Regions from separate parts of the Paraburkholderia sp. J41 genome, predicted to be linked through region 3. Evidence: predicted binding sites of a transcription regulator. Region 3 holds the regulator's gene; each other region holds the start of a gene.

Region 1 (9,712 bases), on a different contig from region 3:
CGCGAAGCGAACCGCCGCAGCTCGCACGAAACGGCATCCACGCGCGACGGCCGTACCGTCGAAATCGCGGCCAACATCGCGACGCTCGACGACGCCGTGACGGCCGTGGAAAACGGCGCCGACGCCGTGGGCCTCCTGCGCACCGAACTCATGTTCATCCATCGCCAGGCCGCGCCGAACGTGGACGAGCATCGCCAGAGCTATCAGGCGATCGTCGACGCGCTCAAGGGGCGCACGGCGATCATCCGCACGCTCGACGTGGGCGCCGACAAGGAAGTCGATTATCTGACGCTGCCGCCCGAACCGAACCCGGCGCTGGGACTGCGCGGCATCCGGCTCGCGCAGGTGCGCCCCGATCTGCTCGACGATCAGTTGCGCGGCCTGCTCGCCGTGCAGCCCACCGGCAAGGTGCGCATTCTGTTGCCGATGGTGACGGACGTGGGCGAACTCGTGCGTCTGCGCGAGCGCATCGACCTGTTCGCGCGCGAGGCGGGCCGCACCGAGCGCATCGAAGTGGGCGTGATGATCGAAGTGCCGTCCGCGGCGCTGCTGGCCGATCAGCTCGCGCGCCACGCCGATTTCCTCTCGATCGGCACCAACGATCTCACGCAGTACACGCTTGCGATGGACCGCTGCCAGCCCGATCTCGCGGCGCAGGCCGACGGGCTGCATCCGGCCGTGCTGCGCCTCGTCGCGGCGGCGGTCGAAGGCGCGAACCAGCACGGCAAGTGGGTGGGCGTGTGCGGCGCGCTCGCGGGCGATCCGCTCGCGGTGCCGCTGCTCGTGGGTCTGGGCGTGAGCGAACTCTCGGTCGATCCGGTTTCCGTGCCGTCGATCAAGGCACGCGTGCGCAAGCTCGATTACAACGAATGCCGCGCGCGCGCGCAGAACGCACTCGCGCTGGAATCGGCGCAAGCGGTGCGCATGGCGAGCGCCGCGACCTGGCCGCTCGATTGAGGCCGCGCCCGTAAGCGCGCGTCGCTGTTCGGCAATCCTTAACAACGCAGTCAACGATTTTCACCGCAAGCCCGCGCGCGCAGCGATCGCGCGCGGGATTCCTCACCACCGCAATACGTCTACACGTAAGCAAGAGACAGGGACTGGAGGCAGTTCGATGGATGGCAATCCGTTTCTCAAGATTCAAAGCCTCGGCCGCGCGCTGATGCTACCGATTGCAGTGCTGCCGGTCGCCGGCCTGCTGCTGCGCTTCGGCCAGAGCGACATGCTCAACATCAAGATCATCGCCGACGCGGGCGGCGCGATCTTCGACAATCTGCCGCTCCTGTTCGCGATCGGCATTGCCGTGGGTTTCGCGAAGGACAACAACGGCGTGGCGGCGCTGGCGGGCGCGCTCGGCTATCTGGTCGAAACCGCCGTGATGAAGGACATCAACGACAAGCTCAACATGGGCGTGCTGTCGGGCGTGGTGGCCGGTCTCGTGGCGGGCATGCTGTACAACCGCTTCAAGGACATCAAGCTGCCCGAGTTCCTCGCGTTCTTCGGCGGCAAGCGCTTCGTGCCGATCATCACGGGGCTCGTGTGCGTGGTGCTGGGCGTGGTGTTCGGCTACGCATGGGGACCGGTGCAGGGCGTGATCGACACGGCGGGCCACTGGCTCACCACGGCGGGCGCGATCGGCACCTTCGTGTACGGGCTGCTCAACCGCCTGCTGCTCGTCACGGGCCTGCATCACATCCTCAACTCGCTCGTGTGGTTCGTGTTCGGTACGTTCACGCCGGCGGGCGGCGCGGCCGTGACCGGCGACCTGCACCGCTTCTTCGCGGGCGACCCCACGGCGGGCGGCTTCATGGCCGGCTTCTTCCCGGTGATGATGTTCGGCCTCCCGGCCGCGTGTCTCGCCATGCTTCACGAAGCGCCGAAGGAAAAGCGCGCGATGGTGGCGGGCCTGCTGATGTCGATGGCGCTCACCTCGTTCCTCACGGGCGTGACCGAGCCGATCGAATTCACGTTCATGTTCCTCGCGCCGGTGCTCTACGCGATCCACGCGGTGCTCACGGGCCTTTCGCTCGCGATCTGCTCGCTGCTCGGCATCAAGCTCGGCTTTACGTTCTCGGCGGGTTTCATCGACTACGTGCTGAACTACGGCCTCTCGACGCACGGCTGGGAAGCGATCCCGCTCGGCGTGGCGTACGCGATCGTGTACTACGCGCTGTTCCGCTTCTTCATCCGCCGCTTCAACCTGCCGACGCCGGGCCGCGAAGTCGCGACCGGCGACGCGGCGGCCGATGCGCCGGTCCCCGACCTGGCGACGGCAGCGGCGGGCGGCTCGGCCACGCGTGCTTCGCGTTACATCGAAGCGCTCGGCGGCGCGGCCAACCTCAAGGTGGTCGACGCCTGCACGACGCGCCTGCGTCTGAGCGTGGCCGATCCGGCTCGCGTCTCGGAGCCTGCGCTCAAGGCGAACGGCGCGCGCGGCGTGCTCAAGCGCGGCGGTGAAAGCGTGCAGGTCATCATCGGGCCGGAGGCCGACATCATCGCCGACGAAATTCGCGGCGAGATCGCACGCGGCGTGGGCGCGACGGCGGTGAAGGCCGCGCCGGCGGTGGAACTCGCGGCGCGGGCCGAACGGCTGGAACGCGTCGAGCAGGCGGCGCAAGCGAGCGCCGCGCCGGCAGCGGGTCCGCTCGATCCGAATCCGTCGCGCTGGATCGCGGTGCTCGGCGGCGCGTCGAATATCGTCTCGCTCGACGTCGTGGCGGCCACGCGCTTGCGCGTGGTGGTGCGCAACGCGTCGGCGGTCGATCGCGCGGCGCTCGGCGCGCTCGACACGGTGTGGGTGACGACGGACACGCTGCATATCGTCGTCGGCGAGTCGGCGCAGCGCTACGCGCGCGAGCTCGCGCTTCAGCCGGCCTGACGAACGCGCCGGCTCGGCAATGAAAAACGCCGCGGCGCAAACCGCGGCGTTTTTCTTTTGGGGAGCGCCAAAAGAAAAACCCCGTTCCGGGGAACGGGGTTTTGCGGTGCTTCCGCGGTGCTGCCGGTTACGCGGTGCTCCGGTTACGCGGCGCGCGAAATTACGCGTAGTCGGCGAGCGCGGTGCGCATCTTCTTCATCGCGCTTGCCTCGATCTGGCGAATACGCTCCGCCGACACGCCGAACTCGTCGGCCAGCTCGTGCAGCGTGGAACCGCCCGATCCGTCGTCGGCGACGTTCAGCCAGCGTGCCTCGATGATGCGGCGGCTGCGCGCGTCGAGCGATTCCAGCGCGCTCGCGATGCCGTCCGTTTGCAGACGGTCGTGGGCTTGCGCGGCCAGCACGGCGCTCGGCTCGCTATGCGAGTCGGCGAGCCAGGCGATGGGCGCGAACGATTCCTCGCCGTCGTCGGTCTGGCTTTCGAGCGCGATGTCGGCGCCGGACAGACGCGTTTCCATCTCCACGACTTCCTCGCGCTTCACATTCAGTTCCTGCGCCAGGCCTTCGATTTCCTCGGGCGTGAACGATTGCAGGCCCTGCTTGTGGCTGCGCAGGTTGAAGAACAGCTTGCGCTGCGCCTTGGTCGTGGCGACCTTCACCATGCGCCAGTTGCGCAGGATGTATTCGTGAATCTCGGCCTTGATCCAGTGCATGGCGTACGACACCAGACGCACGTTTTGCGTCGGGTCGAAGCGCTTCACGGCCTTCATCAGGCCGATGTTGCCTTCCTGGATCAGGTCGGCGTGCGGCAAGCCGTAGCCGAGGTAATTACGCGCGATCGACACCACGAGGCGCAGGTGCGAAAGCACCATGCGGCGCGCGGACTCGAGGTTGTTTTGCTCGCGAAACTCGGTCGCGAACTGGCGCTCCTCTTGCGGCGTCAACATCGGGATCCGGTTCACGGCCTGAATGTAGGCGTCGATGTTGCCCAGTTGACCGGGCAGCAGTGAGGCATTCGCGAGCGCCAGTGCACCCGAACCCCCGGCCTTGGCCGACGACGGGCTCAGCGTACTGGGAAGGGTCATGGTCATTGCGTTGCTCACGTAGCGAACTCCTTGGGAAATCTTGCAAAAGTCGGACTGCGACTCCACGGTGATGTTAGCACTCTGAAACACTGAGTGCTAATACTTGGAGCCTGTAGGGGCTTGAGAGTTCCGTTATCGCTATCGAAATAGTTGTTTCGATAGGTTTCAGCGAATCTGTCGGAGACAGACGGGGCGGGGCTTTGCGCCCGGCGACGATTGCGAACGGCGGCGAGCCGAAGAATGACTCTAGTTTCCCGATGCAAGGAGTTCGACTGGAAAAAGGGCGATATCGCTAAGAATGTCGAGCGCGAATCCGCTTGCGCACGATTATTAATCGACATCAAAAAGCAAACGACGTGCGGCACTGCGACACCTCGCCGCGCCGTCTCGATGACACGTCGCGGCCAAGCCCTTCCTATATAGGGACGACACTTTTGATCGCAAGTATCTTTGCGCCAAATCCTGGTATAAATTGCAGCCAGACGCAGGCGGGAAAACTTCGGCGCGAGTCTGCCCAGCAGGCGCCGCGCGCAAGGGGCGCGATCAATGGCGGCAAAGACGATCGAAGCAATTCGCGGACTGGAGCGGGAGCGGTTTCGCGCGATGGTGGACGGCGACGGCAGTTCGCTCGAACAACTGCTGTCCGATCAGGCCACCTTCGTGCATACGAACGGCAAGCGCGAAACCCGGCAGCAGTTTATCGACGCGATCACGGCGGGGCGCCGCCGCTATCGTCAGATCGAGATCCAGTCGCAGGACGTGCTGCTCGTGGGCAGCGAAACCTGCATCGTCTCGGGCCGCGTGCTGATCGAAATGGAAGCGAACAGCGGCGCGCTGCTTTTCCCCATCGCCTATACGTCGATCCAGACGCAGGAAGATGGCCGCTGGCGGCTCGTGGCATGGCAGGCAACGCGTTGCGCGATCGAATGACGACCGGTAGGTCCATCCGCCAAAACGCCTTCTGGACGTTTCAGGCGCACGCCGGCGGCGGGTTGCCGCCGGCGCTCAACGCTGCTCATGCTTTCCCGATCATTCGAGCCGCTAGTTCCGGTCAGGCCGCCTCGCGGCGATCCACCGGCGCCCACGCCGCGCGGTTCACGGCGCTCACCACGGCGGCAATGCAAGCCTCAGCCGCATCGTCGGCCACGCCCACGCCGTGACGCAGCGGCTGGCCGCCCACGCGCGCGCCGACAAACACGGCGGTGCCGCCCTGCGTGGTGCGTTCCGTTTCGAACGACGTGATTTCGATGCGCTCGCCCGCCGCCGTCGCCACCGCCTCGGCCACGGCTTTCACGTAGGTTTCGTCGACATGGGCCGAAGCGGCCAGGGCGATCTCGCGATTTTTCCAGCGCACGCGTCCCGCGCCGGCCACGGCCGCCGGGCCGCTCGTCCCGAAATACTCGCGTTCGAACAAGGCGCAGATCGCCTCGCCCGTGATTTCCTCGCCCGACGTGTCGGCCACGGCTTGCACGGCGTGGCTGAACTCGATCTGCACGCGGCGCGGGGGCGTGAAGCCCATGCCGCGTTCGAGCAGATACGTCGCGCCGCCCTTGCCGGACTGGCTGTTCACGCGAATTACCGCGTCGTAGCTGCGACCGAGATCGGCGGGGTCGATCGGCAAATAGGGCACTTCCCAGACGGCGTCGGGCTGCTGCTGCGCGAAGCCCTTGCGGATCGCGTCCTGATGCGAGCCGGAGAACGCCGTGAACACGAGATCGCCCGCGTACGGATGGCGCGGATGCACGGGCAACTGGTTGCAGCGCTCGACCACGCGGCGCACCGCGTCGATATCGGAAAAATCGAGGCCGGGGTCGATGCCCTGCGTGTAGAGATTCATCGCGAGCGTGACGAGATCGACGTTGCCGGTGCGCTCGCCGTTGCCGAACAGGCAGCCTTCGATGCGGTCCGCGCCCGCGAGCAGCGCCATTTCGGCGGCGGCCACGGCGGTGCCGCGATCGTTGTGCGGATGCACGGAGAGCACGATGCTGTCGCGATACGCGAGATTGCGGTCCATCCACTCGATCTGGTCGGCGAACACGTTGGGCATCGCGGCTTCGACCGTCGCGGGCAGATTCACAATCATTTTGTGATCGCGCGTCGGGCGCCACGTTTGCGCGACCGCGTCGCACACCTCGCGCGCGAACGTGAGTTCGGTCATGCTGAACGTTTCGGGAGAATACTGGTAGATCCAGTGCGTTTGCGGCCGGTTATCGGCATGTTCGCGAATCATGCGCGTGCCGTTCACGGCCAGCGCCTTCACCTCGTCCTTCGACAAACCGAATACGACCTTGCGGAACGACGGACAGATCGCGTTGTAGAGATGCACGATCGCGCGGGGCGCGCCTTCGAGCGCTTCGAACGTGCGCGCGATCAAATCCTCGCGCGACTGCACGAGCACCTCGATGGTCACGTCGTCGGGAATGCGTTTTTCGTCGATCAGCTTGCGCACGAAATCGAAGTCGGTCTGCGAAGCGGACGGAAAGCCGACTTCGATTTCCTTGAAGCCGATCGACACGAGCATCTCGAAGAACTCGGTCTTTTGCTCGATGCTCATCGGCTCGATCAGCGACTGGTTGCCGTCGCGCAGGTCGGTGCTCATCCAGACGGGCGCCTGTTCGACGGTGCGTGTGGGCCAACGTCGGCCGTTCAGGCGGACGGCGGGAAAAGGGCGGTATTTTTCGGCGGGATTACGCAACATGACGAGCCTCGTTCTTCGTTGTGTCGTGTGCGGCGGCGGTCATCGGCGAGCGGCTGGCATGCTGACGACGGGGCACGATGCGAATCGCTTCGCGGCACGTTTCGCGCACCGCTTCGCGCGCCCCGGCGGCAACCTCGGGCGCGAAAACGGCGGCTGCGGCAACGGCGGTAACCGGCGCGGCGGAAGCGAACGTGAACGAAGCGAATGCAACGTGCATTTGGACCTCGCGACTCGTCCGAACGGTAGACGGACGAATGCAGACGACAAGTTGTAGGGTGCTGCTGGATTTGGGGTACTGCGAGAACTGCTGGGAGGACTGCCGGCCGGGGAGTGGCCGTGCAGCGCTACGCCTGGCTTACGCTAGACGTAGCGATAGGGCCGCTAGGCGGCCGAAGGTAATTCGGAGGGTGTTCGGGAAGGAACGCATTCGTCGAATGTATGCCAGGGCGGGCGAATGTGTCAACAACGAATTGGCCAACGCGCGGCGCGAAGATGCGCGAAGATGGCCGCGGATATCGCCGGAACGCGCGCGCCGTAAGGCGTCGCGGGTTTCGGCGTCGCGGCGGGTTGCATCTTTGTTAGTGCCTGGCGATACGCTTGATCGTCTCGATCTGGCGGGCGATGGCGTCGGGCACCGGCGCTTCGCCGCGCAGCACGGCGTCGATCCACGCGGCGGTGGTGGGCGCGTCGCGGCCTTCCGGCAGATCGACTTCGGGCGCGTCGGGCGACGATCGTTCCGGCGCGATCAACGTTTCGCACTGGCCGTCATGAAGCCAGTCGACCTGCACCTGGCGGCGCGTGTCGGCGACGGCTTCGCCTTCCGTGCCGCGCGCGAGCAGCGCGCCGCCCGCAGCAGCGTCGGGATGCGCCGCGAACAGCGCGCTCAAGCTCTCGCGATAGGGCGGGTGCGTGTAGTTCACGAGACGAAGGCCCGGCTCCGCGAACGGCTGGAGCAGCTTCACGAGCGTGTGCGTGGAATTGCGCACGCCCATGCGACGGCGCAGCGCGAGCAGGCGCGCGAGCTTGGGCGCCAGCGTTTCGATCGAGGCAAATGCCACCTGGTTGGCAGCGAGTTGCGCTTCGATGTCGGCGTGATCGCGTGCGATAGGCCGACTCAGTGCCGCGAAGATTTCGGCGCTCGTCACCCGGCCCGGATCGTTCACCACGCCATGTACCAGCGTCGGCACGCCTTCGCGCGCGAGCAACAGCGCGAGCAGGGGAACGAGATTCGGTTGCTTGCGCGCGCCGTTGTAGCTCGGAATCGACACGGGACGATACGCGCCGCGCGGCACGGCGAGCGGCGCGAACGATGCGTGTGCGGCGGCGAGCATCGCGGCGAGTTCCTCGGCGGTTTCGCCTTTCAGGCGGTAGGCCAGCAGCACGGCGCCCAGTTCGACATCGGCGACGCGGCCGTCGAGCATCGCGGCGTAAAGCGTGTGCGTGTCTTCGGCCGAGAGCGAGCGCGCGCCGTGCGGTCCGCGGCCGATTTCCTTGATGAAGCGGCCGCAGGCGAAGGTGTCGGTGGAATCGGCGGTGGTCATGTCGGCGAGTTCGTTCGGGCGGCGCGGCGGCCCGGAAGGGCGCGCTTGCGGCAGGTGTTGTGCGTGAATGCGGGGATGTCGGAAGTATCGCACGAGCGTGGCGGAGACCGGGATGCGCGGGAAGCATGCGGAACCCGCGTTCGCAGCGTGCGGTGCCCGTCGCGCACGCGCTCACGTGGGCGCCGTCGCATGCGCCGCCTCGCGCGTTACACTCGCGAGTGTTCGGGCCGGAATCCGGCCGTTTCCGCACGCGCCCGCTTTGCATTGCCGTCGGCTTCACATCGTCGGAGCGGCGTCATCGAATCGGCATCGTTACGCTGGCGTGCTTCGCGCACGCCTCGCTTCAAAAACGGAGAACTCCATGACTTACGTATTCGAACCGGCGCCGATCGCGTCGGTGCCGGTCGCCGGCGGCGACGCGCGCTTCCCGGTGCGCCGCATCTACTGCGTCGGCCGCAACTACGAGGCGCACGCGCGTGAAATGGGCCACGATCCGAACCGCGAACCGCCGTTTTTCTTCTCGAAGCCCGCCGACGCCGTACTTTACGTGCCGCCCGGCTCGACCGGCCAATTCGCGTATCCGGGCCATTCGAGCAACGTCCATTTCGAGATGGAACTCGTCGCGGCCATCGGCAAGGGCGGCAAGGACATTCCGGCGGCGAACGCGCTCGATCACGTGTATGGCTACGCGCTGGGGCTCGACATGACGCGCCGCGACCTGCAAGCCGAGGCCAAAAAGCTGGGCCGCCCCTGGGACACCGCGAAGGGCTTCGACCATTCGGCGCCCATCGGCCCGATTCATCCGGTTTCGAAAATCGGCCAGCTTTCGCAAGGCGCGATCTGGCTGAACGTGAACGGAGCGGAAAAGCAACGCTCGGATATTTCGCAGATGATCTGGCCCGTTGCCGACACGATCGCATTCCTTTCCGCGCTGTTCGAGTTGCAGGCGGGCGATCTCATTTTCACCGGCACACCCGAAGGCGTGGGCGCCGTGGTGAAGGGCGACGTAATGACGGGCGGCGTGGAAGGGATCGGCGAATTCGAAGTACGCGTGGTGTGACACGCGATGCAGCAGCCAGAGAAATCCGGTTTCGTACGCTAAAAAATCAGAGGAGTCGCAGAGGAGCATGAAGCTTTACAGCTATTTCCGCAGTTCGGCGTCGTATCGCGTGCGCATTGCGCTGAACCTGAAGCAACTGCCATACGACTACGTGCCGGTGCATCTCGTGCGCGACGGCGGCGAGCACTTGAAGTCCGAATACCGCGCGGTGAATCCGGAGGCGATCGTGCCGACGCTCGTCGACGACGAGAACCACACGATTCACCAGTCGCTCGCGATCATCGAATATCTGGAGGAAACCCAGCCGGAACCGCCGCTGCTGCCGAAAACGGCCGCCGACCGTGCCTACGTGCGCTCGCTGGCGTTGCAGATCGCGTGCGAGATTCATCCGGTCAACAACCTGCGCGTGCTCAAGTATCTGAAGCGCACCGTGGGCGTGGACGACGAGGTG
Region 2 (9,712 bases), on a different contig from region 3:
CGATTCATCGGCCCCGGATGCATCACGATCGCGTCGGGCGCGGCCAGCGCGAGGCGCTCGGGCGTCAGGCCCCAGCTTTTGAAATACTCTTGCGCCGAAGGCAGCAGCGCGCCGCTCATGCGCTCGTTCTGCAAGCGCAGCATGATGATGACGTCCACGCCCTTCAAGCCTTCGTCGAGGTTGTGGAACACCCGCACGCCCATTTGCTCGAGGCCGCCCGGCAAGAGCGTGCGCGGGCCGATCGCGCGCACTTCGGGCACGCCGAGCGTGGTGAGCGCGTGAATGTCGGAGCGCGCCACGCGCGAATGCAGAATGTCGCCGACGATCGCCACGCGCAGCTTCGTGAAATCGCGCTTGTAATGGCGAATCGTGTACATGTCGAGCAAGCCTTGCGTCGGATGCGCATGACGGCCGTCGCCCGCGTTGATCACGTGTACGTGCGGCGCGCAGTGTTCGGCGATCAGATACGGCGCGCCGCTCGATGCGTGGCGCACCACGAAGAGGTCGGCATGCATCGCCGAAAGATTGCCGATGGTGTCGAGGAGCGACTCGCCCTTGCTCGTGGACGACGCGTTGATGTTCAGGTTCAGCACGTCGGCGGAAAGGCGCGTGGCCGCGATCTCGAAGGTCGTGCGCGTGCGCGTGGAGTTTTCGAAGAACAGGTTGAACACCGACTTGCCGCGCAGGAGCGGCACCTTTTTCACCTCGCGGTCGGTGACGCTCACGAACTGCGCGGCCGTGTCGAGAATGTGCGTGACGATCGACTTCGGCAAACCTTCGATCGACAGCAGGTGTTTCAGCTCGCCGTTTTTCGTGAGCTGCGGATTGCCCTTGAGAAAGCCGTAGCGAAAGCGCTCGTCTGGCGTGGGCTGTGTGTTCATCGCGTGAATCCTGGAGGTGATGCCGTGAAAGCGTGGCAACGTAAAACGTGCATGCGGACGATGCGCGGGCGTCAGGCGCCGCCGAGCGGCTCGGCATGAGGCTCGGTATGAAACGCGAAGCGGCCGTCGTCGCCGCGCGCGAGCACGAGGTTCGCGTTCTCGGGCAAGCGCACTTCGCCGCCGGTGAAGCGCGCCGCGACCGGCAGTTCCCGCCCGCCGCGATCGGCGAGCACCGCCAGCACGACCGCGGCCGGGCGACCGTAATCGTAGAGTTCGTTGAGCGCCGCGCGCACGGTGCGGCCAGTGGAAAGCACGTCGTCCACGAGCAGGATGCGGCGACCTTCCACCTCGAACGGCAAGGACGTGGGCCGCGCCTGGCCGTGCAAGCCCTTCTTCGCGTAGTCGTCGCGATGGAGCGCGACGTTCGCCACACCCCACTGCGCCGCGTCGAGATCCTGCGCGAGACGCTGCGCGACCCACGCGCCGCCGCTATGAATGCCGACGATGGCGAAGCCGCCGGGCGCGCTGAACGCGTCGGCGGCAAGGCCCGCGCGAATCTGGTCGAGAACGGCGCGATACAGCGCCTCGGCGTCGGGAAGCATCATGGCAGCTCGTCGAGGTATTGCTGAAGGATCACGCACGCGGCTTCGGCGTCCACATGCACGTCGCGCCCGACACGCTCGCCGCGCTCGCGCATGCGCGCTTCGGCATCGACGGAAGAATAGCGCTCGTCGACCCAGACCACGGGCAGGTTGAAGCGGCCGTTCAACTGGTTGCCGAAGCGCTGGGCGTGCTGGGTCATGAAGTGCGGCGCGCCGTCGGGGTGGCTCGGCAAACCTACCACGAGCACGTCGGGCCGCCATTCGCGCAGCAATGCGCCGATGGCTTCGAAACGATAGTCGCGGCTTTTGTTGGCGATGACCGTGAGCGCGCGCGCGTTGCGCGTGAGCACGTTGCCGAGCGCCACGCCGATGCGCTTTTCGCCGTAATCGAACGCCAGCAGGGTGGATTCGCCGGTCAGGGAGCGCGGCACCGCGCCGGCCGTCCGGCCGCTTTCCCGCCCAGCCGCGACGCTCATGCGTGACCCGCTTCGCCCGACAGCATGGACGACGAAATGCCGAGCAGCGCGAGCGCCGCTTCGAGGCGGTCTTCCGCCGGCACGTCGAACACGATCTTGGGGTCGGCTTCGACCGTGAGCCAGCCGTTCTTCGAGATTTCCTCTTCGAGCTGGCCCGCGCCCCAGCCCGCATGGCCGAGCGTGAGCAGGAAGCGCTCGGGGCCGCTGCCGTTGGCGACGGCTTCGAGCACGTCTTTCGACGTGGTCATTTCGAGCCCGCCCGGTACCGACATGGACGACGTGTAGTTCGTGCCTTCGGTGGGCGCGTGCAGCACGAAGCCGCGCTCGGTTTGCACCGGGCCGCCGAAATAAACGGGCACATGCAGGAGCGGCTCGATTTCGAGCTTCAGGTCGATGCGCGAGAACAGCGCTTCGAGGTCGATGTCGGTGGGGCGATTGATGACGAGGCCGAGCGCGCCGCGCTCCGAATGATCGCAAAGGTAAACCACCGTTCCCGAAAACGTGGGGTCCGCCATGCTGGGCATGGCAATCAGGAACTGGTTCGTCAGATTGATGCGATCGGTACTCTTGGACATGGTCTGAATTCTAGCAAAGACGATGCGCGGCAACGGCACGCGGGCAACTCGCGCGGCGCGCGCCGCACGCGCATGGCAGGGAATGACTCACTCTAACACGCGCGCGCCGTTCGGCTGCAAGGCGCGCGGCGCGTTGGCCGTCCGGCCAGGAGCGTGCAAGCGCGATACCCGGCGCGGTACGGCTCGCGCGGGGCCGCGAAGGCGATCGGGCTTGTGCGAGGAACGCCGCACCGCACCTGCCGACGCACTCCAAGGCAGCACTTAATGCAGCACGCCGCCGGCGATCGCCGCGCCGAGTGCGCGCACGGCCGGCGTGGCGTCGGGTTGCGCGATGCCGGCCGCGACCTTGTGCAGCATCGCGCGCAAGGTTTCGCTCGCTTCCTCGATGGCTTCGGCGCCCGGCACCGCCACCGCCGGCGCGGCCTGATCGGCATGCGACAGATGCGCCTGCGCGGCCAGCGTGGCCGCGTGCGCGGTGCGGCGCCAGGCAAGGCCCAACGCGTCGGCGAGCAGGCCCACATGGCCGAGACCCAGCGCCCACGCCGCCGCGCCGATGCGGTACGCCGCTTCGGCGGCCGTCAGCGCGTCGGAGGGATCGGCGTGCGCGCCCTCGCCGCGCAGCGCGAACGTGCGCGCATGCGTGCCGATGGCGAGCATGGCGGCGTCGGCGGTTTGCAGGAAATCTTCGTACGCATTGCCGTTGACGACGAGCGCGCCCAAGTCGCGCGATGGCGCCACGCGCGCCGCGACCGCCTCGGCGCGCGCGCTGTCCGCTTCCCACAGTGCCTCGGAGGCTTGCGTGCCGGCCACGTGCCAGTCGACCGTCAAGCCGTAGTCGTGCAGCAGATCGACGTCGTCGGTATCTTCGGCGGCCGCGCCGAACAGCGCGTAGTCGCGCCAGAGCCACGCGAGCGTCGACCTCACGAGCGATTGCGGCGCGTAACGCAGGCCGCGCGCATGCTCGCCGATCAGCAGATTGCAGCGCGCGTAAAAACGCCGCACGGCTTCGTCGCCCCACGAATCCGCGCCGCGCCGCAGCACGCGTCCGCACGCGGCGGCAAGACGCCAGAAGTCGTAGGGATCGGCGCTCGCAAGCTCGCTCATGCAGGCGTCCATCTCGTCGAATGCCGCGAGCGCGAGCGCGTCGGCGGCGCGGCTGCCGTTGCCGAGGCGGGCCTTGAGCGCGGGCAGCAGCGCGGCCTCGTAGCGCGCGCGCACCTGGCCGAAACGCTGCGTGGGCTGCGCGCGCAGCGAGGCCGGCGCGAGCGGCCGGCCGTGCAGCGCCACCTCGTCGTACGCGAGCGCCACGCCCGGCATATGCTCGCCGAGCGCCGCAACGAGCGCGTGCTGGCGCGCGAACAGCGCGGGCGAGCACGCGAGTTCGCGCAGATTGTGCCGATCGAGCGCCGCGGCGAGCGCTTCGAGCGCCTCGCGGAACGCGTCGCGCACGTGGGCGCCTTCGGGTTCGTCGGGCGTGTGCAGCGGGCGCGCGGGCATGCCCGGCGGCGGCGTCACGGCAACCGGCGCGGCAAGCGCGAGCGGCGAAGCCAGCAGCAGCGTGTCGGCGAAACGCGCGGCCGGCAGCCAGCCCGCGTCGCGCAGCGTGCGCGCCGCCTGGCGCAACGGCCGCGCGACATCGCGCTGCTCGTCGAGCGCGGCGAGCGCCTGGGCCAGCGCGCCGTGCGCGAACGGCACCTGGCCGCCGCGTGGATTGGGCAACGCTTCGAAGGATGCGAAAGAGGAAGAACGCAGACTCATGGGGCAGCGCCGGGAACGTTTGCGGGCCGCCTCGCTTCGCGGCGTCGGCGCATCGAGCGGCGCCATGCCGGCGAGGGCGGGCGGAGCGAAGCAGGCGGTGCGAATCGCGCCACCGCGTATCGAAATATCGACGTATCGACTTATTGACGTATCGACTTGCCGACCTTCGTACCCGCGTAGTGCGCGATTGCGGTGCTACGCCGCCGTTGTCATGCTGACGACGACGATCACCGGTACGCGAACGCCGCGCGCGTCACGCGAAACCTGGCGCGCAGTTAAGTATTCGATCACCGCGGCCGGCATCGCGCCGTGCGCGACAGCACAGTCCGGCGGCATTTCATCGACGGCCACCGCTTGGGCAATTTTCAGCAGTCCGTGCCGAAGCGATGAAAAACGCGCAAACCGTTACGCGGCATGCGCAATTTTTACGCCCGTACCGGTTGCCGACAGCCCGTTCAACGGTGCTTGATTGAAAACCGGCGCGGAGCCGGCGCGCGCGAGGCGCGCCGGCCGCCCGGCAAATCGGCTCGGCTCAGATCTGGACCATTTCGAAGTCTTCCTTGCGCGCGCCGCACTCGGGACACGTCCAGTTGATGGGTACATCCTCCCAGCGCGTGCCGGGGGCGATACCTTCGTCTGGCAAACCGGCTTCTTCGTCGTAGATCCAGCCGCAGATCAGGCACATCCAGCTTCTATATTCCATTCTTATGCCGCGTGAAAAAGTCCAAAAGCAGTGTGGGAAACGAGAGCCATGATGGTACCGTGTTGGCGTTTTTATGCCTAGCGACGCAGGGTCGGAAACGCCGGCCGCGCCGTCCGGGCGCACGCGAAGAGACGCCCGCCGCGCGAATGTGCGGCCAGCCGCGCAAAAATCCGCGACACGCGCGAGCCATCCGTCCCCCGGAAGCCGCATAATTGGAAACCGGCGACGCGCCGGCGCGGCACGCCGCGCGCCCGAAGCCCCTATCCTTTCGCCACGTTCATGCCCAGCGACACCCCTCCCATCGTCCTCACCTTCGGCCTTTCCGATCCCACCGGCGGCGGCGGCCTGCAAGCCGACCTGCTCACGCTCGCAAGCATGGGTTGCCACGGCGTTTGCGCGCTGACGGGCTACACCGTGCGCGACTCCGCGGGCTGCGACGAAGTCACCGGCCTCGATCCCGAAACCGTCGCCACGCAGGCTCGCATGCTGCTGGAAGACATGCCCATCGCCGCATTCAAGGTGGGCGCGGGCGCGCGCGCGGAAGTGGTGAGCGCGATTGCCGAAGTCGTCGCCGATTACGACGACGTGCCGCTCATCCTCGCGCCCGACTTCACGCTCGACGACGAACACGTGCTCGCCGCCGACGAATTGCGCGAAGCGATGGCCGACCTGCTCGTGCCGCAAACCACGCTGCTGGTCGCCGACGCCGCCACGCTGATCGCGCTCGCGCAGCCCGACGGCGACGCCGACGCGCCGAGCGTCGACGCGGCCATCGCCCACCTGCTCTCCACTGGCTGCGAATATATTCTGGCGATGGAAACGGGCACGCACCGCGTCGTCAACACGCTTTATTGCGAGGACGGCCAGTTGCGCCAGGATTTGTGGGACCGCGCCGCGCAACCGATGATGGGCGTGACCGACACGCTGGGCGCCGCCATCGCCGCATTGCTCGCGAATGGCCAGGAGCCGCCCGAAGCGGTGCGCGAGGCGCAGGAATATCTGTATCAGGCCGTGCAGAGCGCGTTCCGGCCCGGCATGGGCGCGTGGCTCCCCGACCGGTTTTTCTGGGCGCGCAGCAACGACAACGAAGAAGGCGGCGAAGCGCCCCCGCGCCCCGGCAGCGAGTTGCCGCCCGGCGAAGCCAAGCATTGAGCGCAAGCGCTCGATGAAGGCGCGGCGCGAAAGCCATTCGCGACGCCACGCAAAAACCACGCAGAAACCACGTAAAAGCCACGCGAAAACGCACCGTGGAGACGAAAAAAAACCCGCATCGCTGCGGGTTTTTTCTTTGGGAAAGCACCTCGCGATGCTTTCCCCGCACTTCGACGTCATTTCGGTCGAAACCGGAATTACATGTCCATGCCCATGCCGCCCATGCCGCCGGGCATGCCGCCGGGCATCGGTGCATCTTCCTTCGGCACTTCGGCAACGGCTGCGTCCGTCGTCAGCAGCAGGCCTGCGACCGAAGCTGCGTTTTGCAGCGCGGTGCGCGTGACCTTCGTCGGGTCGACCACGCCGGCTTCGACCATGTCGACGTACTCGCCCGTGGCTGCGTTGTAGCCGTAGTTGCCCGAACCCTGAGCAACCGCTGCCACCACGACCGATGCTTCCTCGCCGCCGTTCGTGACGATCTGGCGCAGCGGTTCTTCCATCGCGCGCAGGACGATCTTGATACCGGCGTCCTGGTCTGCGTTCGAGCCCTTCAGGCCCGAGACGGCCACGCGGGCACGGATCAGGGCAACACCGCCGCCGGGGACGATGCCTTCCTCAACCGCAGCGCGCGTTGCGTGCAGCGCGTCTTCCACGCGTGCCTTCTTTTCCTTCATTTCGACTTCGGTCGCAGCGCCGACCTTGATCACTGCCACGCCGCCTGCCAGCTTGGCAACGCGCTCTTGCAGCTTTTCACGGTCGTAGTCCGAGGTCGCTTCTTCGATTTGCGTGCGGATTTGCTTCACGCGCGCTTCGATATTCACGGCTTCGCCGGCGCCGTCGATGATCGTCGTGTTTTCCTTGCCCACTTCGATACGCTTGGCTTGACCCAGTTCTTGCAGCGTTGCCTTTTCGAGCGTGAGGCCGGTTTCTTCGGCGATGACCTGGCCGCCGGTCAGGATCGCGATGTCTTCCAGCATGGCCTTGCGGCGGTCGCCGAAGCCCGGAGCCTTGACGGCGACGGTCTTGAGGATGCCGCGGATGTTGTTGACGACCAGCGTGGCGAGCGCTTCGCCTTCGACGTCTTCAGCGATGATCAGCAGCGGACGGCCAGCCTTCGCGACTTGTTCCAGAACCGGCAGCAGATCGCGGATGTTCGAGATCTTCTTGTCGAACAGCAGGACGAACGGGCTTTCCAGCACGGCGACTTGCTTGTCCGGGTTGTTGATGAAGTACGGCGAGAGGTAGCCGCGGTCGAACTGCATGCCTTCGACCACTTCCAGCTCGTCTTGCAGCGACTTGCCGTCTTCGACGGTGATGACGCCTTCCTTGCCGACCTTGTCCATCGCTTCAGCGATACGGTCGCCGATCGACGAATCGCTGTTCGCCGAGATCGAGCCGACTTGCGCGATTTCCTTGTTGGTCGTGCAGGGCTTGCTCAGCTTGCGCAGTTCTTCGATTGCTGCCGCAACCGCCTTGTCGATGCCGCGCTTGAGGTCCATCGGGTTCATGCCCGATGCGACGTACTTCATGCCTTCGCGAACGATCGACTGCGCGAGGACCGTTGCCGTCGTCGTGCCGTCGCCGGCGTTGTCGCTGGTCTTGGAAGCGACTTCCTTGACCATTTGCGCGCCCATGTTCTGGAGCTTGTCCTTCAGCTCGATTTCCTTCGCGACCGAGACACCGTCCTTGGTGACCGTCGGGCCGCCGAACGAGCGCTCGAGGACCACGTTGCGGCCCTTCGGACCCAGCGTGACCTTCACTGCGTTGGCGAGAATGTTCACGCCTTCAACCATCTTGGAACGGGCGGAATCGCCGAACACGACGTCTTTAGCTGCCATCTTCTAACTCCTTGGGATTCTTGAATGGTGTGCGGTGGAATGAACTTACTTGTTCACCACGGCCATGATGTCTTCTTCGCGCATCACGAGCAGTTCGCTGCCGTCGACCTTGACGGTCTGACCAGCGTACTTGCCGAACAGGACGCGGTCGCCGACCTTGACGTCGAGCGCGATCAGCGCGCCCTTGTCGTCGCGCTTGCCCGGGCCCGTGGCCAGCACTTCGCCTTGGTCCGGCTTTTCTGCCGCTGCGTCCGGAATCACGATGCCGGAAGCCGTCTTGGTTTCCTGATCCAGGCGCTTGACGATCACGCGATCATGCAAAGGACGAAGGTTCATGGATAGATCCTCTCTCTCTTGATTAGGACTTGAAGCCGACTGAAGAAAACCTGGCTGCCGTGGATCGCCAGCCAGAGATGTAAGTGCACCGAGCGTTGTTAGCACTCTCATGCGGTGAGTGCTAATTATATGGACGGGTGGTGACAAATTCAAGAACGGGGGCGGATGACGTGGACCTGGGGAAATCCCTGACAAGATCGCATCGAACGTAAAACGGTGTCAAATCATCCGAACCCGAGAAGCCGCTGTTTTAGGCCGACGCTTAAGTCGTCGCGCCACGCTCGAGCCGCCTGGCTACGGAACGGCCGAACCGCATGGCCGGTTTTTCGACCAGAAAATACGAGACGTGGGCAACCGCCAGCGATATGGCAATGCATACGACCAGCATCAAAAGCGGCGAGAAAGCATGCGGCGCAGCAAAGGGCGGCGAGGAAAGCAGCAAATCGATGACCATCGAATGCAGGAGGTAGAGCGAATAACTGCATAGGCCTATCCACGCCAGGACTTTGCTGCGAACCGGCGTGACGAACGCAAGGAGCAGAAAGAGCGCAAGCGCAGTCGCCCACGAGCCATACATGCTGAAAAGCCCGATGTCCTGCGTTTTCAAATAGCAGACGATGCCCATCGCCGGCAGCAAGACCAGCCACCCGAAACACAGCAAGCCGATCGCCATTTTTCCTGCTGTCCGCAACTTGCCCTCGGACCACCTCCGCAAACACGCGCCGAGAAACATCGCGGAAAAATACGCGCAAAAATTTCCCCAGTTCATGTTGAGAATGCCGGGAATCGGATGGTTCCCTGCTGCGCCAGTGCTGCTGGCAATAGCGCCACCCAGATGCAGGGCGGCCGCGATGTGATGACCGATGGCCGTGACGTTTGTCCAGTAATCCAGATACAGAAGAAAAACGCAGAACAGCCCGCCGGAAATCGCGGCGAGAGCGAACGCGCTATCTATTAGCCCAAAGAGAAAAAGCCCATAGGCCATCACATAGAAAACCAGCTCCAGCTTGAGTGTCCAGTAGACGCCCAGCACGTTCTCGTAATGAAAGAAGTTCTGAAGCATCGTGGCGTTGGCCAGCGCCTGCGCGCCACCAATGGCCTCCCGGGAAACCACCGACTGAAGGACGACCGCGAGAATGAGCGAAATCCAGTAAGCCGGATACAGCCGGGTGACCCGCTTGACCCAAAAGTCACCGAGGTGACGATTTTTCTTCAGGCTGAAGGGAATGACAAACCCGGATATCAGGAAGAAAACGACCACGCCGATACGCCCCAGATCGAGGCCGGCAACGACGCTCTGCGCCCAGGTGTGCCCGGATGCAATCGAAGGTGCGGCATAGAAGTGTTCAACCAGCACGCTAACGGCGGCGAACGCGCGAATGGCGTCGATA
Region 3 (9,712 bases):
AAGAGCCGCCGCCGTTCCTGCTCGGCCGCGCGTTTCGTGCGGCCGGCTTCGGTTTCCGCATAAAGCGTTTGCGCGATGCTCGCGGGGCCGCGCACGTCGCATAGCCCCAGCACTTCCACTTCCCACACCACGTGATCGATCTCGATTTCCACGAGATCGCCCACGCGCACGTCTTTCGACGCCTTCACCGCCTCGCCGCCGATGCGCACGCGCCCTTTGCCCACGGCGTCGGACGCCAGCGAGCGCGTCTTGAAAAAGCGCGCGGCCCACAGCCATTTGTCGATACGCAGGCGCGCGCCCGGTTCAGTCGAAATCTTGTAGTTCATTTCGGCACTTCATCGAAATTATTTCAGGGCGGCGCGCAAACGGCGGTGCGCCAGCGCACCTCGGCGCGCAGCGCCGCCACGTACGCGATCTAGCTCAAGCGCCGCGCGCAAGCCCCAGCCACCGCGCTCACGCCGCCGCGCTCACGGGCGACGCGGCTTGCACCGGCCAGCCTTGCAATTGCTGCGCGATGATCTCGCCCAGCGCCGCGATCCATGCGGGCGAGGCGTTCAGGCACGGAATGCGGTGAAATTCCTTGCCGCCGCCGTGCAGGAATTCGTCGCGCACTTCCATGCCGATTTCCTCGATGGTTTCGAGGCAATCGGCCGTGAAACCGGGGCAGAACACGTCCGCGCGGCGCACGCCGCCCGCGCCCAGTTCCTTGAGCGTGGGCGCCGTATAAGGCTGCAACCACTGCGCGCGCCCGAACCGCGACTGGAACGTGACGCGGCATTCCACCGGCGTGAGTTCGAGCGCGTGCATGAGCAGCGCGGCCGTCTGCTGGCACTGGTCGTGATACGGATCGCCGAGATCGAGCGTGCGGCTCGGCACGCCGTGAAAGCTCAGCACGAGCCGGTCGCCGGCCGCGAAATCCGGGCGGCCGTGCGCGTGCCAATACTGATGCACCTGCGCGGCGAGCGCCGAGATATAAGCCGGATGGTCGTGATAACCGCGCACCGTGCGCACTTCCGGCTGATTGCGCATGCGGCGCAGCGCGACGAAGGCGGCGTCGAAGGCCGTGGCCGTGGTCGACGCCGAATATTGCGGATACATCGGCATGAGCAGGATGCGCTCGGCGCCCGCGAGCTTGAGCTGGTTCAGCATCGCGGGGATGTCGGGCGTGCCGTAGCGCATCGCGTAATCGACGAGCACGGTGTAGTCGTTGATCTGAAATAGATGCCGCAGCGCGTCGGTCTGTCTTTGCGTATGCACGCGCAACGGCGAGCCTTCGGGCGTCCAGACCGCCGCGTATTTCTTCGCGGAGGAACGCCCGCGAAACGGCAGGATCAGGCCGCGCAGGATCACTTGCCAGAGGGCCGCGGGAATCTCGACCACGCGCGGGTCGGAGAGGAACTGCGCGAGATAGCGGCGCACGGCGCGCGGCGTGGGCGCGTCCGGCGTGCCGAGATTGATGAGCAGCACGGCGACGCGATGCGCCGCGGCCGACTGCAAGGGCCGCTCCAGGTCGAAACGCATAGGCGATCAGGCAAGCCGCGCGCGAGGCGCGGCAACGGTGGCAGGAAAAATCATTATAGCGGCCGGCTTGCTGGGGCCGTGGCGGCGGGGTTTTCCGGCGCTCCGGCGCCGACGCGCGCGAACGTTGGCCGTTCGGCTAATGGCGCGCGGGCGCGGGTTTCGGCGATGATCGACGCAAAAGGTAGGGCCGAAGGTGGTGCCGGAAGGCGGCGCGAGGCTCAGTTCTGGCTGAGCGTGAGTGAAAGCAGCCGCGCGGTGATGTCGACGATCGGAATCACGCGGTTGTAGGCCATGCGCGTCGGGCCGATCACGCCCAGCGTGCCCACGATCTTGCCGTTCACCTCATACGGCGCGGTCACCACGCTCATTTCCTCGATGGGCACGAGCTGCGATTCGCCGCCGATGAAGATCTGCACGCCCTGCGCGTGGCTCGAGACGTCGAGTAATTGCAGGAGACTGGTTTTCTGGTCGAACACGTCGAACAGCTTGCGCAGGCGCGCCATGTCCGAGGAAAGATCGGCGACTTCGAGCAGGTTGCGCTCGCCGGAAATGAGCACGGTGTCGCCGGTTTCGGGCTCCTCGGTGCTTGCGGTCACGGCCGCGTGCATGAGCGAGGTCATGTCGCCGCGCAGCGCGTCGATTTCCTCGCGCAGACGGCGGCGCACCTCGTCGAACGAGAGGCCGGCGAAATGCGCGTTGATGTAATTGGAGGCTTCAATGAGTTCGGAAGGCGTGAAGTCGCGCTGCGTCGCCATGATGCGATTCTGCACGTCGCCTTCGGGCGTCACGATGATGAGCAGAATGCGCTTGTCCGAGAGGCGCATGAACTCGATCTGCTTGAACACGTGGCTGCGGCGCGGCGTGAGCACCACGCCGGCGAACTGCGAGAGATTCGACAGCACGCTTGCGGCCGCCGCCACCACTTTTTGCGGCTCGCCGGGGCGCAACGTGGTTTTTACGGCGCGCGTGAGCGCGTCTTCGTCGGCGGAAGGCTCGACTGTGAGCATGGTGTCGACGAAAAGCCGGTAGCCGCGCGGCGTGGGCACGCGCCCGGCCGAGGTGTGCGGGCTGGACACGAGCCCCAGCTCCTCCAGGTCGGACATGACGTTGCGGATCGTGGCCGGGCTCAACTCCAGGCCGGAATAGCGCGACAGCGTGCGCGAGCCGACCGGCTGACCTTCGGCGATGTAGCGCTCGATCAGCGTTTTGAGGAGGGTTTGTGCGCGGGGATCTAGCATGACTGAAAATTCTAGCCTAATGCCGGGTCGGCGGCGAGTAGGCGGCCGGGCAGCGGCGGCGTGGCGCGCAGGCGGCGGCGCGTGGATCGGCTTGGGGTCCGCCTGCCCGACTCGGCGCTCGGGGTTTGCCGCGCGGGTTGCCGCTGCCTTTGCTGCCTTTGCTGCCTTTGCTGCCTTTGCTGCCTTTGCTGCCTTTGCTGCCTTTGCTGCCGCCTTTTGCCGGCGCCTTTGCTGCTGCCTTTACTTGCCGCCTTTGCCGCGCCGGTTGCCTGCGGTTTGCCGCCCGGTTCGCGCTGTCGAACGCCTCGCGGGTTTGTCCCGGCGTTCGCTGCGCTGGTTCGTCCGGCGTTCGCTGCGCTGGTTCGCCCGGCGTCCGCCGCGCGGGTTCGTCCGGCGTCCGTCGCGCGGGTTTATCTCGACGTTCGTCGCGCGGGTTTATCCCGACGTCTGCCTCGCGGTTCGCCCCGGCGTTCGCTGCGCTGGTTCGTCCCGGTGTCCGTCGCGCGGGTTGCCTTGCGGTTCGCCCCGCGCTTTACCGGGCAGCGCGCCGCATGCGCCCTCTCGCGCGCGGAGCACGAGCGCGGTTTCTGTCATCGCGATGTCACCGTCGGCGGCCCGGAAGGTACGCCCGGAAGCTACGCCCGGCAAGGTTCGCGGCGCTTTCGCGCAGCGTTTTCATCACGCCCGGATTGTTCTTTTCGCGACCTGACTATGGTGTAATGCCGGCATGCAGATCCAGAAGATCCAGAGCCAGTTCAAGACGGTTGCGCTCGTTGGGCGCAGCAACACGCCGGGTATCGCCGAGCCGCTGCTCGCGCTCGCCCAGACCATTGCGAAGCGCGGCTTCGAGGTCGTGTTCGAAGCGCACACCGCAACCGAAATCGGCGCCGAAGGCTATCCCGCGCTCCAGGCCGCCGAAATCGGCGCGCGCGCGGACGTGGCGGTGGTGCTCGGCGGCGACGGCACGATGCTCGGCATCGGGCGCCAGCTCGCGCCCTACCGCACGCCGCTCATCGGCATCAACCACGGGCGGCTCGGCTTCATCACCGACATCCCGTTCGCCGACATGCAGGAGATCGTGCCGCAACTGCTCGCCGGCTCGTTCGAGCGCGAGGAGCGCTCGCTGCTCGAATCGCGCATCACCCGCGACGGCGACCCGATCTATCACGCGCTCGCCTTCAACGACGTGGTCGTGAACCGCAGCGGCTTCTCGGGCATGGCCGAATTGCGCGTGAACGTGGACGGCCGCTTTATGTACAACCAGCGCTCGGACGGCCTGATCGTCGCCACGCCCACGGGCTCGACCGCTTACGCGCTGTCGTCGCAAGGGCCGATTCTGCATCCCCAGCTGCAAGGCATCGTGCTCGTGCCGATCGCGCCGCACGCGCTCTCGAACCGCCCCATCGTGCTGCCCGACGACTGCAAGGTGAGCATCCAGATCGTGGCGGGCCGCGACGTCAACGTGAATTTCGACATGCAATCGTTCACGGCGCTCGAACTCGGCGACGTGATCGAAGTGCGGCGCTCGCGCCATACCGTGCCCTTCCTGCATCCCGTCGGCTACAGTTACTACGCGACGCTGCGCAAGAAGCTGCACTGGAACGAACATCCGTCGCTGCAAGGCGACCCTGAAGAGTAACGAATCACGCCGCGCCGCCGGAACCGGGCGCCTGCCTCGCGCGCGTCGCGCGAAGCGGCCGCGAACCCGGCGCCCGGCAGTCCGTGCGTGTCAGCCGTAATCGCGCCGCATCCGCATGCCGAACCGTCGTCCCAATCCTCGCCCGAACCACGCACCCGCCACGCCTAAGCCCATGCTCCGCCATCTTTCGATTCGCGACTTCGTGATCGTCGCGGCGCTCGACCTGGAATTCGACAGCGGCTTCACCGTGTTTTCCGGCGAAACGGGCGCGGGCAAGTCGATTCTCATCGACGCGCTCGCGCTCACGCTCGGCACGCGCGCCGACGCCGCCGTGGTACGCACCGGCGAATCGCGCGCCGACATCACCGCCGAATTCGACGTGCCGCCCGACGTCGCGCACTGGCTCGAAGAACACGCGCTCGCCAACGGCGACAGCGAAAACACGGTGATGATGCGGCGCGTGGTCGACAGCAGCGGGCGCTCGCGGGCGTTCATCAACGGCACGCCGGCCACGCTCGCGCAGTTGCGCGAAGTGGGCGAAATGCTCGTCGACATTCACGGCCAGCACGCGCATCAATTGCTGATGCGCCCCGACGCGCAGCGCGCACTCTTCGACACGCACGCGGGCCTGACCGAACTCGCCGCCGCTGTCACGCGCGCATGGCGCACGGCGCGCGACGCGCGGGCCGCCGTGGAAACCGCGCAGGCGCGCGACCGCGAACTGCAACTGGAGCGCGAGCGCCTCGCCTGGCAGCTCGCCGAACTCGACAAGCTCGCGCCGCAGCCGGGCGAATGGGAAGAGGTGAACGCCGAGCATTTGCGGCTCTCGCATTCGGCGAATCTGATCGCGGGCGTGCAAGGCGCACTCGCGGCGCTTTCCGAATCGGACGAAGCGATGCTCTCGCATTTGAACGCGATCGTCTCCCGGCTGCGCGATCTCGCCGAAATCGACCCGGCGCTCAACGACGCGCTCGCGGCGCTCGAACCCGCGTCCATCCAGTTGCAGGAAGCCGCGTATTCGCTTTCGCACTACGCGCAGCGGCTCGAACTCGACCCGCAGCGGCTCGCGCAGGTCGAACGGCGGCTCGAGGCGCTGCATTCGGCGGCGCGCAAGTTCCGGCTGCAAGCCGAAACGTTGCCCGAGGAACACGCGGCGCGGCGCGAGCAGCTCGCCGCGCTCGACGCCGCCGCCGATCTGGACAGCCTGCAAAGCGCGGCCGCAAAGGCGCACGAGGCGTATCTCGTCGAAGCGCGGCAGCTTTCGAAAGCGCGCGCGAAGGCCGCGAAGGCGCTCGCCGCGGCGGTCACGCAAGGCATGCAGGAATTGTCGATGGCGGGCGGCAGCTTCGAAGTCGCGCTGGTGCCCATCGGTGGAAGCGGCGGAAGCGGCGAAAGCGGCGGCGCGCACGGTCTCGAGCAAATCGAGTTCCGCGTCGCGGGCCACGCGGGCGTGCCGTTGCGCCCGCTCGCGAAGATCGCCTCGGGCGGCGAACTCGCGCGCATCAGCCTCGCGCTCGCCGTGATCGCGAGCGCAGCCAGCCCAACGCCCACGCTGATCTTCGACGAAGTGGACACCGGCATCGGCGGCGGCGTGGCCGAAGTCGTGGGCCGTTTGCTGCATCAGCTAGGCGGCGACCGGCAGGTGCTGTGCGTCACGCATCTGCCGCAGGTCGCGGCGCGCGGCGATCATCACTTTCAGGTGGCAAAGTCGAGCGACGGCCAGGGCGGCACGGTTTCGGCGGTCACGCCGCTCGATAAAACCGGCCGCGTGGAAGAAGTCGCGCGCATGCTCGGCGGCCTCGAAATCACGGCAACCACGCGCCGGCACGCGAAGGAAATGCTCGCGGCGTAAGGGGCGCGTGGTTGCGCTCGCGCTCATGCAATCGCGCTTAGGCGTTCGGGTGCTTAGGCGTTCGGCGCTTAGGCGTTCGGTGCTTGTGCGTTCGGTGCTTGTGCGTTCGGCGCTTAGGCGTTCGGCTCTCAGGCGTTCGGCTCTCAGGCGTTCGGCGCTTAGGCGTTCGGCGCTTATGCGTTCGGCACTTATGCGTTCAGTGCTTACGCGTTCGGCTCACAGGCGTTCGGGCTTGTGTTCGGCGCTCAGGCCTTCAGTGCCCAGGCGTTTGCGCACACACGCCCGCGCCCCACGCATTCGCGCTCGCCCAGCCACTTCGCTCAAGCACGGCGCCAGCCCGCGCGGCACGCGCCGTCGACGAAATCCCCGAACGGCGGCGCGCACACCAAGCCGCAGCGTCTCAGCCGCGCTCGCCGAACACCCGCTTCCACAGCGCCAGCACCGCCGCGCGCTCGCCTTCCACGCGCGCCGGGTCCACGCGCGCCGTCTCCATGCCGTCGAGCCGCAGTTGATGCTGAAGCTTGCGATACAGCCGGTACGCCGAGCCGATCGTCTCGGCCTCGTCCGCGCCCATCAGCCCGAAGCGCGACACCTCGCGCAGCAGCGCGATATTGCCCGTGTTGCGGATCAGCTCGGGATCTTGCGCCGCGTGCAGCAGCACCCAGTACTGCACCAGAAACTCGATGTCGACCATGCCGCCGCGGTCGTGCTTGAGATCGAACAGCGCCGTGCGGTTCGGGTGGCCGTCCTCCACGCGCTGGCGCATTTCCACGATTTCCTTCGCAAGCGGCGCGGCGTCGCGCGGCGTGGTGAGCACCTGCACGCGAATCGCCTCAAACGCCCGGCCGATATCCGCGTCGCCCGCCGAAAAGCGCGCGCGCGTGAGCGCCTGATGCTCCCAGACCCACGCCGTGTTGGCCGCGTCGCCTTCGCGTAGCTGGTAGCGCCGGAACGCGTCGAGATCGGTGACGAGCAGGCCCGACTCGCCGTTCGGCCGCAAGCGCAAGTCGATGTCGAACAGCGTGCCCGCGCCCGTGGCCGTCGTGAGCCAGGTGATGAGGCGGCGCGCGAAGGCCGCGTAGATTTCCGAGGCGCGCTCGTCGTCGTCCTCGTAGAGAAAGATGATGTCGAGATCCGACGCGTAGCCGAGTTCCTTGCCGCCCAGCTTGCCGTACGCGATGGCCGCGAAGCGCGGCACCTCGCGATGGCGCCGCGCGAACTGCTGCCAGACCGTTTCGATGGTGATCTCGAGCACGGCGTCCGCGAGTTCGGAAAGCCGGTCGCTCACGTGCTCGACCGAAAGCCGGCCCGCGAGATCGTTGAGCAGGATGCGAAACACTTCGGCCTGATGCGCGTGGCGCAGCAAGTCCATCTGCTGCTCCATGTCGGCGGCGGCGGCGAGGCGCGCGCGCAGCAGACGCGAAAACTGCGGCCAGTCGAACGGCGTGAACACGGCCTCGTCGTCGAGCAATTCGTCGAGCAGTTGCGGATGGCGGATCAGATAGCCGGCCGCCCAGCGCGAGGCGCCCACCACCTTGAGCACGCGGCTGAGCGCGTCGGGGTACTCGGTGAGCAGCGCGAGATACGCGCCGCGCCGGATCACGGCTTCGAGCAGGTCGAAGAGGCGCGCGAGCGTATCGCCGCGCCGCTCGCGCGGCTCCAGCGTGCGCGCCGCGTCGAGCGCGCGCTGCGCCACGGTGTCGAAGCGCTCGCGGCTCTTTTCCGGCAAGCCCGTGTAGCGCGCCGACTGCCACAAGCCGCGCAGGCGCGCGAGCAGCGGCGCCGGGTCGTCGATGCCGAGTTCGGCGAGGCGCGCGAGCAGGTCGTCGTCGGCGCCTTCTTCGGCGAGCGCGCCGCTCCACACCCACGCAGCCGCGCCGTCGCCCGGCGCGCCCGACTCGCCGTTGGCCTTGTCGGAGAAGATTTGCGCGAACTGCCGCTCGACCTTTTCGCGGTGCGCGTCGAGCGCGGCCCTCAGCGCGGCATAGTCGGCGAAGTCCATCGCGGCGGCGAGCGCCGCGCGTTCGGCGTCGTCCACGGGCATGGCGTGCGTTTGCGCGTCGTCGCGATATTGCAGCCGGTGTTCGAGCGTGCGCAGGAAATGGTAGGCGCGCGTGAGGTCGGCGCAAATCTCCGGCGCGATCAGCCCGCGCGCGCTCGCGTAGCCGAGCACGGCGAGCGTCGGGCGCACGCGAAAGCCGGCGTCCTGGCCGCCGCGTATCAGTTGAAAAACCTGCGCGCTGAATTCGATCTCGCGGATACCCCCGCGCCCGAGCTTGATGTCGTCGGCCTTGTCGGGGCGCATGGTGGCGCGGCGCTGCGCTTCCTGGCGAATCTGCACATGCAGCGAGCGGATCGCGCTGATCACGCCGAAATCCAGATAGCGCCGGTAGACGAACGGCTTCACGAGCGCGTCGAGCTGGCGCGCGAGGCGCAGCGCGCTCTCGCTGTCCTCCTCCGAAACGAGCCGCCCCTTGATCCATGCATAGCGCTCCCACTCGCGCCCCTGCACGTAGAAATATTCTTCGAGCATGCCGAGGCTGCACACGAGCGGCCCGGAGTCGCCGTTCGGCCGCAGCCGCATGTCGACGCGAAACACGAAGCCGTCCGCCGTCACGTCGGAGAGCGCGCCGATCAACCGCTTGCCCATGCGCGTGAAGTAGTCCTGGGTGGCGATGGCCGGGCGCTGGCCGCCCGTGGTTTCGCCGTCGTCCTCGTACACGAAGATCAGGTCGATGTCCGACGAAACGTTGAGTTCGCGCCCGCCCAGCTTGCCCATGCCGACCACGCCCAGCGTCAGGCGCTCGCCGTCCGGCCCGCGCGGCTCGCCGAACAGCGCTTCGAGATCGGCGCTCACGGTGGCGACGGCGCGCTGGATCGCGACTTCGGCGAGATCGGTCATGCTGCCCGTGACTTCGGCCACGTCGGCCACGCCGCCGAGATCGCGCTCCATCACCGTGCAGATGACTTCGGCGCGCAACTGGCGCAGCGCCTTCTTCAACTGCTCGTCGGTGAGCGGCGCGCCGGGTGCGGCGTTTGCTTGAGCACGAATCAGGTCGCTCAAGGCGTCGAGCCGCGCGACGATGCGCTCGCGCGTGAGCGGCGCCGCCGCCAGCGCCTCGACTTGCGCCGCCAGCCCGGGACGCGCCGCGTAGGCGCGAGCCGCGTAACGGGAGTAGCTGGAACTCAGAAGAGGAATGTCGGTCATGAAGTCCTGCTTTGCCGCAACGGCGGTGTCTCGATCACAGCGCGCCCGCCTGAAGCGGGCAGGACGCAGCAAGCAGCAGCAAGCCGCAACAAAAAGCCGCAATACGCCCGCCGCCGGCCCGTTCCGGACAGCCTCGAATGACCGGCCCGGCGGCCCTCTGTGATACATTTCGTGGTTAGAACGCAACGCTACCATACCGCACCCGCCGCAGCATGTCCGAGCGAAACGATCCCGCCGGCCCGCCGCACTCCGAA

Evidence for each region. The regulator HrcA, encoded in region 3, represses chaperone genes, less so after heat shock. The targets are predictions, from matches to a motif close to TTAGCACTCNNNNNNNNNGAGTGCTAA.
Region 1: the regulator HrcA is predicted to act here: its motif matches at 4,036-4,062, upstream of rpoH (RNA polymerase sigma factor RpoH).
Region 2: the regulator HrcA is predicted to act here: its motif matches at 8,420-8,446, upstream of U5805_RS10550 (co-chaperone GroES).

Annotation. Positions count from the first base shown of each region.
Region 1 covers NZ_CAJMZE010000009.1:78,494-88,205, reverse strand. The annotation lists gene ptsP (phosphoenolpyruvate--protein phosphotransferase) at 1-957, shown strand, start outside; gene nagE (N-acetylglucosamine-specific PTS transporter subunit IIBC) at 1,115-2,878, shown strand; gene rpoH (RNA polymerase sigma factor RpoH) at 3,039-3,980, opposite strand; gene U5805_RS11715 (nuclear transport factor 2 family protein) at 4,509-4,892, shown strand; gene leuA (2-isopropylmalate synthase) at 5,014-6,660, opposite strand; gene ybiB (DNA-binding protein YbiB) at 7,239-8,201, opposite strand; gene U5805_RS11700 (fumarylacetoacetate hydrolase family protein) at 8,563-9,261, shown strand; gene maiA (maleylacetoacetate isomerase) at 9,329-9,712, shown strand, end outside.
Region 2 covers NZ_CAJMZE010000008.1:83,023-92,734, reverse strand. The annotation lists gene U5805_RS10595 (aspartate carbamoyltransferase catalytic subunit) at 1-881, opposite strand, end outside; gene pyrR (bifunctional pyr operon transcriptional regulator/uracil phosphoribosyltransferase PyrR) at 953-1,486, opposite strand; gene ruvX (Holliday junction resolvase RuvX) at 1,483-1,914, opposite strand; gene U5805_RS10580 (YqgE/AlgH family protein) at 1,956-2,534, opposite strand; gene U5805_RS10575 (hypothetical protein) at 2,796-4,292, opposite strand; gene U5805_RS10570 (hypothetical protein) at 4,504-4,761, shown strand; gene U5805_RS10565 (rubredoxin) at 4,825-4,995, opposite strand; gene U5805_RS10560 (hydroxymethylpyrimidine/phosphomethylpyrimidine kinase) at 5,275-6,147, shown strand; gene groL (chaperonin GroEL) at 6,345-7,985, opposite strand; gene U5805_RS10550 (co-chaperone GroES) at 8,031-8,321, opposite strand; gene U5805_RS10545 (acyltransferase) at 8,584-9,712, opposite strand, start outside.
Region 3 covers NZ_CAJMZE010000043.1:14,832-24,543, forward strand. The annotation lists gene U5805_RS28245 (RNA-binding S4 domain-containing protein) at 1-326, opposite strand, end outside; gene hemH (ferrochelatase) at 454-1,521, opposite strand; gene hrcA (heat-inducible transcriptional repressor HrcA) at 1,740-2,759, opposite strand; gene U5805_RS28260 (NAD kinase) at 3,487-4,398, shown strand; gene recN (DNA repair protein RecN) at 4,571-6,250, shown strand; gene glnE (bifunctional [glutamate--ammonia ligase]-adenylyl-L-tyrosine phosphorylase/[glutamate--ammonia-ligase] adenylyltransferase) at 6,651-9,458, opposite strand; gene U5805_RS28275 (YhdP family protein) at 9,671-9,712, shown strand, end outside.